3 regions of the Priestia sp. ST2 genome follow, and region 1 is predicted to be linked to each of the others. Evidence: riboswitches for the same ligand, from Rfam matches in the RefSeq annotation. Region 1 holds a riboswitch; each other region holds the start of a gene.

What was found. A riboswitch is a leader RNA that binds a small molecule or an ion and turns the genes downstream of it on or off. The one in region 1 is predicted to bind thiamine pyrophosphate.
Region 2: linked by a shared signal. The riboswitch ahead of thiT (energy-coupled thiamine transporter ThiT) and the one ahead of AC0KUU_RS15795 (acetylornithine deacetylase) in region 1 are both predicted to bind thiamine pyrophosphate.
Region 3: linked by a shared signal. The riboswitch ahead of AC0KUU_RS26635 (thiamine phosphate synthase) and the one ahead of AC0KUU_RS15795 (acetylornithine deacetylase) in region 1 are both predicted to bind thiamine pyrophosphate.

What each region holds. Positions count from the first base shown of each region.
Region 1 covers NZ_JBVVNT010000003.1:664,750-667,890, forward strand. The annotation lists gene tenA (thiaminase II) at 1-390, opposite strand, end outside; gene AC0KUU_RS15795 (acetylornithine deacetylase) at 396-1,673, opposite strand; TPP riboswitch at 1,788-1,890, opposite strand; gene AC0KUU_RS15800 (MupG family TIM beta-alpha barrel fold protein) at 2,106-3,116, opposite strand; gene AC0KUU_RS15805 (PTS transporter subunit EIIC) at 3,113-3,141, opposite strand, start outside.
Region 2 covers NZ_JBVVNT010000002.1:236,245-239,385, forward strand. The annotation lists gene AC0KUU_RS07625 (amino acid permease) at 1-1,006, opposite strand, end outside; lysine riboswitch at 1,109-1,293, opposite strand; TPP riboswitch at 1,468-1,568, shown strand; gene thiT (energy-coupled thiamine transporter ThiT) at 1,601-2,209, shown strand; gene AC0KUU_RS07635 (ethanolamine ammonia-lyase reactivating factor EutA) at 2,366-3,141, shown strand, end outside.
Region 3 covers NZ_JBVVNT010000009.1:61,801-64,941, forward strand. The annotation lists gene thiS (sulfur carrier protein ThiS) at 1-75, opposite strand, end outside; gene thiO (glycine oxidase ThiO) at 72-1,199, opposite strand; gene AC0KUU_RS26635 (thiamine phosphate synthase) at 1,183-1,806, opposite strand; TPP riboswitch at 1,929-2,030, opposite strand; gene AC0KUU_RS26640 (hypothetical protein) at 2,193-2,408, opposite strand; gene crcB (fluoride efflux transporter CrcB) at 2,456-2,845, opposite strand; gene AC0KUU_RS26650 (fluoride efflux transporter FluC) at 2,846-3,141, opposite strand, start outside.

The DNA of each region.
Region 1 (3,141 bases):
CGCCACTAATTCAGCTAATGTTCCGCTTTGACCAACGTGCAGCATATAGTGTGTGTATGCAAGCGTTGTAGGAGATGGCTGCGCTTTTTCTAATTCTTTTTCGCTGATTTCAAATTTCTTGGCATACTCACGGTGCAGGCTCATTTCTTCGTTTAATGTAGAATCCAAAAGTGCAGCAAATTTCCCCATCGTTTGAACATCAGTAGCTTTCATGGCTCCAATCGCAAATAATTTGGCATAATCAATTAGGTAAAGGTAATCTTGAATCATGTAAAAGCGAAACTTCTCCTTTTCAAGCGTTCCGTCTCCCATTCCCTGTACAAAGGGATGATTATGATTTTGACGCCAAATAGGCTGCAGCTTTTCGTATAATCGTTCACTAAATTTCATGATGATCACTCCTTATGCGTATGCAGCCACGTATAAATGAACTGCACCATCACTTTTGTATATTGAATAAGCTGATTCATATCTAATTGTTCATTCACAGCATGTGCATTTGCTAAATTTCCCGGACCGTAAATAGCTGCCGGAATTCCCGCATCAGCTAGCCAACCGCCATCTGTTACGCTAGTTGACACATCGATTGGGGGCTTTTTCCCTTCAATTTGTTCATGAGTATTTGCAAGAAGCTGTACTCCAGCATGATTTTCATCAATTTCTAATGACGGGAAGATTTCTCCTCTGTCTTCAATCATTGATGTGCCTCCCCATTCAAAGGTTGGCAGGTTATCTTTTAACCATGGATCTGCTTTTGCAATAGCTAAAATGTATTCTTCCACTTCTTTTGATACTTGGTCGTATGATTCATTGGGATAATAGTGAACGGTGATCCACAGCCTGCATTCATCTGCAATAAACGCAGCATGCCTTCCCCCTTCGATTACTGCTGGATTAATCGTATTTGTTCCCGGCAAAAATCCTGGATAGCTTTTTGTAACAGCCCAGTGGCGCTCCAATTCTTGCAGCCCTCCGATCACTTTTGCCATCTTCTCAATAGCACTCGCAGCTAACAGACCTCCTCCAGCATGAATCATACTTCGGCGTGTACCGTCATGATAGGTTTTACTGCTTTTTATCGTAATCCATCCCGTGATCACTCCGCCTTGACCTTGAATATGTAAATCACTCGTATCAGCAACAAGCGCAAAGTCAGCTGTATATCCTTTCTGACAGCATTGCAGCGTACCTGCCTCTCCCACTTCTTCTCCTACAACGGATTCAAAAATCAAGTCTCCCGGCAGTTCGATTCCTGCTTCTGTTAAAAGCTGGACTGCAAATAATGCTCCTGCCAAGCCGCCTTTCATATCAGCAACTCCGCGTCCGATTATCATGTTGTCTTTTACCACAGCTTCAAACGGATTTGTCTCCCACTTTTCATTTTCTTGTACCTCAGCTACATCCATATGCCCGTTAATAATTAAGCTTTGATAGTCAGCTGATTTTTTCCCTTTTAGCGTGCCCACTACAATAGGATCGTTGCAATATAAATCCCACATATCGATGGAAAAACCGCAGCTTTTAAGGAAATCTGCTACGTAACGCTGCGCTTCATGAGAATTTCGTGCAGGAGGCGCCGGCGTTTTATATGAAACAAGCGTTTTTACTAACTGGATTAGCTCCCCTTTGCGCTCCTCTACCTGTTTGACAATCAAATCAATTGTTTCTTCCATGTATGACACCTTCCTTTACGCATAAAAAAACACTTCTTTCGCAGGAAAGAAGTGTTTTTGTTTATATACAAAAAATTATTATAACGAGTTCGTAAGGAAATACCATACAAAACATCCATTACAATACCTCTTTCCTACGCTAGTATTACCTAGTTCAGGTTATAAGGGTTAAGACTTCTCGTCTCTCTCAGCTTAGAAAGCACCCCTAGTGGCGTTGTATCTCTATAAAATTAAACGATTATCATATGTTTACCTGTAATAGTTTTATCATAGTAAAGCGTTTTATTCAATAGAAAGGTTCATGATTCAGCAATGAAAATAGTTTCCTTTTTAGTAAAATAAAAAGCACACACCTTTTTTAAGCAGTGTGTGCTCTTTACTTTTATAAGCTTACTAGTTAGCGGCTTTTTTAAAAATACGCGGTTTTTCCATTTAGACAGTGACAAGCTCAAGTTTTTGCCCCGGTCTCACTAACGAAAGCAGCTCATGATCTTCTTCTATTACATACCCAACCACATTCACATTAGCATTTGCAGGCAAATTCGTTTTAGCTATTTGAACCTCTCCTCTGTAACGTCCGTAGCCATCATTGTCCATTGTAATTGCTCCCTTTCTGCGCTCTACTGTATGAAATGGCGGCACTGGTTTTACAGATCGAGTATCAACTAAACGCAGAACGTCTTTTGATACATCCGGACGCACGCTGTACGTTCCCTCTATATGAGGTGAACGAATGCGCAGCGGAATAATACGGCTTTCTTGATATTGAACCAAACGCTTTAATAAACTTGAACCGGCGCATGGATCTCCAATATAAACCTCTGCTACTCCGCATCCGTATAAATCTACTGCAGAGGTAAAAGGACATCTATTACGGTCTGTTTCTCTAGTAGGAAGACCTTGATAAATAGGGCCTCTTTTTTCGTCTTCTCCAGGAATATAAGCGCAGACTGGAATCCGAAGTTCATTAAATAAATCTGTCTGCTGTTGAAAAAACGTTTCTTCAAGCCCTGTTTCAGGCCGCGGATAAAAATTATGCCATGCAAGCAGCTGATGATGATGAAGACCTGCAGATAAGAGTGCTTCAATTTCTTGTTTGGATAACGTACTTGCATTAACAGCAATATAAAATTCATTCGCAAGCGAAAGAGTTTCTTCTGCGCTAAAGCCATCGTCTAGTCTAATACCAGATACGCCAAGTGAAGATAGCGACATAAGGCTTTCAATACCTAAATGAACTGGCGTATGCTTAGATACGTCTGCATACACGCTTATTCCACAATCTCTAGCCACATGAAGCAAGTCTTTTGCCCGTTCAGCCAAATCTCCTTTTTCTTCTGGAATGTGAAGCGAAGTGAATGCACGTGTGACGCCGCACTCACTCGCTTCTATTAATTTTTCGGGGGCATCACTATCATTTAAATAAAACGAAATACCGATCATTCAAACTCCCTCGCCATTTCATCGT
Region 2 (3,141 bases), on a different contig from region 1:
CTGGAACGCCTCGTTTATTCACTTTTGCTAAGAACCTTGGTGCTTTTCCATCTTTCGCTAAGTTCCACAGCATACGCGTAGAAGCATACATACCTGAGTTACCAGCAGATAAAACGGCTGTTAAAATAACGGCATTGATAGCTGATGCTGCAAACGCCAGACCTGCTCGTTCGAATATTAAAGTAAATGGACTTACTCGCACATCATCACTTGCTAATGAATCGGCTGTGTATGGAATAAGCATCCCGATAACAAAAATAGCTAAAATATAAAATAACAAGATGCGCCAGAAGACTTGTTTAACTGCGCGAGGAACCGTTTTTTCCGGATCTTCACTTTCTCCAGCTGCGACTCCAAGCAACTCTGTTCCTTGAAATGAAAAACCAGCAGCCATAAAAATACCTAAGACAGTAAAGAATCCACCGTGAATGGGTCCATCACCAAGCGTGAAGTTTTTAAACCCTGGTGCTTCATTGTTAAAGATACCAAAAATCATCATAATGCCAATAACTAAAAAGATGATAACCGTTACTACTTTAATTAACGAAAACCAAAATTCAGATTCACCAAATCCTCTTACAGAAAGGTAGTTAAGCCCAAACATAATTAATAAAAACAGGGCACTCCATAAAATAGAAGAAGAGTTTGGGAACCAAAATTTCATAATAAGGGCTCCAGCAGATAATTCAGCTGCAATCGTAATAGCCCAGTTATACCAATAGTTCCAGCCGAGAGCGAAACCAAAGGATGGATCTACAAACCGAGACGCATACGTACTAAATGAACCGGCTTCAGGCATATAAGCTGCGAGCTCCGCTAGGCTGGTCATCAAAAAGTAAACCATGACACCAATGATAGCGTAAGCTAAAAGCGCTCCCCCAGGTCCTGCTGTGTGAATTGCTCCACCACTTGCTAGGAATAAGCCGGTTCCGATGGCTCCTCCTAATGAAATCATCGTTAAGTGGCGAGATTTCAACCCACGTTTTAATTCTTGCTGCTCTTGCATAGATAAATACTCCTTTCGAATGTACGGAAAGAGACGGGATAACATAAAAAAAGCCCGCAGTATATGTGCGCGCTTTTAAATCTGAAAACCGCGTCAACCTTCCGTGAAGATAGCTCTTCACATCACTCGCATGATGTGACAGTTCTGTTCCTGTTCGGAGACAGCCCCAGCTTAAATCAACCGAGAAGTGATCTAAACTTCGGCAATTTTTCCTTTCAAGCAACATCCTCAATGTTCTCTGCATTTCCGTTGCTTTACTATTAAAAACTGCGACCTCTACCTCATCGATTAGGATGAGGGTTTTTTATATTCATTTGACATAAAAGAAGTATACCAAATACTAAAACGATTGTCATTATAAAAAATAGATTCAGAAAATAGAAACATCTTTGAAATCTCTCGAATCTATTTTGCTACATATGGTATAATGAATGTTGTCATAATACTACATAAATATCCGAACGTACCACAGGGGGAGCCGCCGTGCTGAGAGTGAACAAATTGTTCAGACCCTTCGAACCTGTTAGTTAACGCTAGCGTAGGAATGTGGGAATAGTAGCATATATTTGCTTACTCCTGTGTAAACCGTTTGATATGAATGATTCAAAAACAGGAGTGAGAAACGTGAATAAAGCATTACCTTTACAGGCTAAAATTGAAATAGCTATTTTTGCAGCATTAGCACTTCTACTTGATCTTTTGCCTTCCATTAAGATTGCAACGGCTGTGAGTATTTCGTTCTCCATGGTGCCCATTTTTATTATGTGCTTTCGCTGGGGAGTAAAAGGCGGGGCTCTATCTGGTCTATTATGGGGGCTGTTGCAGTTGGCAACAGGAACGGCTTATATTTTAACAGCGCTACAAACGTTTATTGAATATATTGTGGCTTTTGCTTTTATAGGTTTTGGAGGTATTTTTTCGCAATCTATTAAAACAAATTTAGCTAACAATAACAGATCAAAAGCTTTTGTTTTGATTGTTTTATCCCTTGTTATCGGCAGCTTCGCACGGTATTTCTGGCACTTTATTGCGGGCATTATTTTTTGGGGATCATATGCGCCAAAGGGTATGTCCGCTCTATGGTATTCTTTTTCAATGAACGGTATTTCAATGGTAGGGTCACTAATAGCCTGCTTAATCATTCTTTCACTATTAATTCCATCCGCATCAAGAATGATTGTAACTAAATCACACTCATCATAAGCAAAAAGACTAAATCTACCAAGATTTAGTCTTTTTTGTCATTTGTCACCTTTGTTTACACAAAAGTGTGTCAGGTTTGATAACATAGTTAGTGAAATATTCAAAAAACTGTTTTATGATAATCACCATATTCAAACGAGATAAGGGATTGATAGCATGCTACAGAAATGGATAACGAGCATAGGTTTAGATATCGGAACAAGCACAACAAAACTGATTGTAAGCAAGCTGTTAATAGCAAATCAACAAAATCAGTTTACGCTGCCAGGCTGTCAAATTATTGATCGTCGCGTAACGTATGTAAGTTCTATCTATACCACCCCTATGCTAAACGATGTTGAAATCGATGTTCAAAGATTAACGGTACTACTAGAACAAGAGTATAAGAACGCAGGAATCTCCTTAGATCAAGTGGAGGCAGGTGCTGTGATCATCACAGGAGAAACGGCCAGAAAGCAAAATGCAGAAAGTATCGTTCACTATCTAGCCGAACATGCTGGGGATTTTGTTGTTGCAACAGCCGGCGCTGACTTAGAGGGAATATTAGCAGCAAAAGGATCGGGAGCAATAGAGCGTTCTGCTGAAACAAATGCAGTAATTGCCAATATTGATGTAGGAGGAGGCACTGCTAACATCGCTTTATGTCAAAATGGAAAAGTGATAGAAACGTTTACACTGCATGTAGGCGGGAGATTAATTCGACTAAATGAAGACGGTCTTGTTACCTACGTTTCGTCTCATTTAACTGAATTTTTGAAAAATAATTCTTTGACACTGCGAGAAGGTGAAAAAGCAGCATTTGAAAAGCTCTCGTCTATCTGTCAATTACTAGCTGAAGAAACCGTGAATTATGTAAAAGCGCTGAATCAAAATTCCTCGCTGCTCGTTTCTCCTCATACAAGATCTTCTATACATCCTGAAACGATCATGGT
Region 3 (3,141 bases), on a different contig from region 1:
AGCCTGCAACAAGTGCTCGACCGTTTCAATTTCATCTCCAAAAGTAACGGTCTTACCATTAATGATTAGATTCAATGAACTCCCTCCATTACTCTTGTTAGCTGAAATGATGTAAAAAATGAATGATTCAGCTTTTTCCCTAACAAAGCATCAGCCATAATTTTTCCAGTTGCAGCACTTAATAAAATACCGTTTCGGTAGTGGCCAAACGCCATGTGTAGATTCGCTATTTCAGGATGCTCTCCTAAATAAGGCCAGCCATCATTTGTTTGTGGACGAAGACCAGCCCATGCTTTTTCAAATGTGGCTTCTTTAATAGCTGGCAGAAGCGCCGAAGCTTTATTCAGCAAAAATTGAATACCTTGTGCAGAAACCGTCTTGGTAAAGTCATGCTGTAGCTTAGTTGCCCCGATTACGATTCTTCCACCAGTCTTAGGCACTAAGTAAAAACCCTCATCTAAAAAAATCGTTTTAGAAAGCAGCGGCTTATGACTTCGAAGAGCAATACACTCCCCTTTTACGGGAAACACGCGACCTAAATGTTCAGAAGAAATAAAGCGTTTAGCCCATGAGCCTGCTGCAATAACTACTTTTTCTCCGTAAAAAGAGCCTTTGGACGTCTGTACACCTTTTACTGTTTCATTTTCCATAATAAGAGAATGAACATCACAGTATTCGAATATATCTGCTCCGTGATACAAGGCTCCATGAGCAAGGGCTTGCGTTAACTTAGCCGGAGCTAGCTGGCCGTCCCCCGGTATTGTAATGGCTCCGTATATGTCTGGAGAGAGCCCGGGTTCTAACAAACGCGCTTCTTTTACATCGATCCATCTTACATGTTCATCCCATCGGTGGTGCTGAGCAGCTTTTTTCTTTAATACGTGTGCATCTTCTTCTGTTACAGCGACTTTTAATAAGCCTTTTTGAATGAGCTCTACGTCGATGGCCGTTTTTTCTTTTAGTTCCTTCACCAGCTCAGGAAACATGCTTCTGCTCTTAATAGCAAGGTCTAAAAGAGGACCTTCTTCATCAATTTCAGCTTGAGCACCTAAAATACCAGCTGCTGCACTTGAAGCTTCACAACCAATTTGATTTCGTTCAAGAATGGCCACTGATGCTCCTTGTTTTGACAAATGATAAGCGATAGAAGAGCTGATTATGCCTCCTCCGACTAACAGTACATCATAATGCTGCTTCATTTTCTCCACCTCCAGATGTCCATATATGAGAATATTGTTTAATCGCTTTAAGGGGATTTTGCGCAAGCATGACACCAGACATCACAGCTATACCGTGTGCTCCTGTTTGAAGCACCTCTTTGGCATTTACAGGTGTAATTCCTCCAATGGCAATAACCGGTATCTGTACAGCATCTACTACTTCTTTTAGTGCTGCTACCCCTCGACTTTTTAATCCTTTTTTTGAATGTGTTGAATAAATATGTCCGTATAGAATGTAGTGAGCACCATCTTTTTCAGCTTCTAAAGCCTCTTCCACAGAGTGAACTGATTTTCCGACAATAAGAGAAGGAAATACGTCTCTAACACACGAAACATCTAAACTATGATAGGCAAGCTGTACGCCTTTTGCTTTTAAAGCATGCGCTACATCAACTCGGTCATTTACAATAATTTTAGAGAGACAAAATGGCAGGCTTTCTAGCAAACATTGAATCTGCTTTGCCGTTTTCTTTTTTTCTCTAATATGAATGGCACCCGCAAAAGGCTCAATAGCCGTTAAAATGTCCCGAACCTCTTCAATTGGCTGCTTATCTGTTGTAACGACATGAAATTTAGGAATATCCATATGATCGAAACCTTTCCGTTCAGAATAAAAAGAAATTTCAACCACTTCATCTTGTGTAGAGGGCTTTATTACATACAAAAAAACCACTCTACAACGTAGAGTGGTTAGCATGCATCGTTATGTAAACATGATCGCCACTTCCCTACGCTGGTACAAACCAGATCAGGTTCAAAGGGTCCGAAATACATTCGTCTCAGCTTCAAAAAGCTCCCCTAGTGATTGCTATTTATTGATTTTGTTTTCGCACTTAAAATTATAACACAACTAGATGTAAATACAATATCTCTTTATGCTCTTACGGCTCTCTTCCTTTTATAGATGTATCTTTTAAGCTTCTTTACTAAGTAAGAGGTCCGGCGCACCGCATCATTCTGCTTTTTATATGATTAGTAATCGGTATAGTCGTCAAATTCTTCCTTGTCTTTTTCCTTTTTCCGATCCCATATAAACAGCAGGAGTAACATAATAAAAGTTAGAATATAAAAACCGTAAAAAATAAATGCCGCCACAACATTTATAAATAAAAATAAAAAACCGATGATCTGACCTGCAACAGCTACAATCAACAAAATGTATTTCCAAACTTCTGCTTTTCTATCCATTCTCTACTTCTCCGTCTTTTTGTTTTTCCCTACTAGAAACGTTCTCTTTACTTAAATAAAAACGTTCCTGCCAGTAAACCGACTGTAAATAAACCAACTGTTCCCAATGCTGAAATCCCCACGTACGCCAGCATTTTCCGATAAGATTTTTCTCGAATTAACTGTACGGTTTCCACACTGAACGTTGAAAAAGTGGTAAAGGCACCAAAAAAACCAATGCCAATCATTAAAAATATTGAATCATCATAAGCATGACTCGGAACCTTTCCATAATAACTACCGTAAAAAAGACCAAGCCCAAACGCACCAAGCAAGTTTACAAACAGCATTGATACTGGAAAAGGAGGGTTTGAAACTGTTTTTGTAACTTTTAAACCCAAAAGATAACGGCATATTCCTCCAGCTGCCCCGCCAAGTGCCAAGCTCACTATGCTCATTTACTTCACCTCATGTACTTTCACTAAATTTTTCCCTGCCGCTTCACCGCATAGATAGCCTGCTAAAGCAAGAAGGATTCCACCTACAAAAGAGACCATTACATAAATGGCTCCCCAAAATAAATGGTGCTGAGTGAGAGAAATGACGTCTCCTGCAAACGTTGAATACGTTGTAAAACCGCCGCATACGCCAACTCCTAGTCCAAGCTTTATCCATTCTTTTGGCTTTTTCCACACAAAAAATCCTGTTAATAGGCCTAGTATGAAGCTTCCTAATAGGTTTTCAATTACCGTTC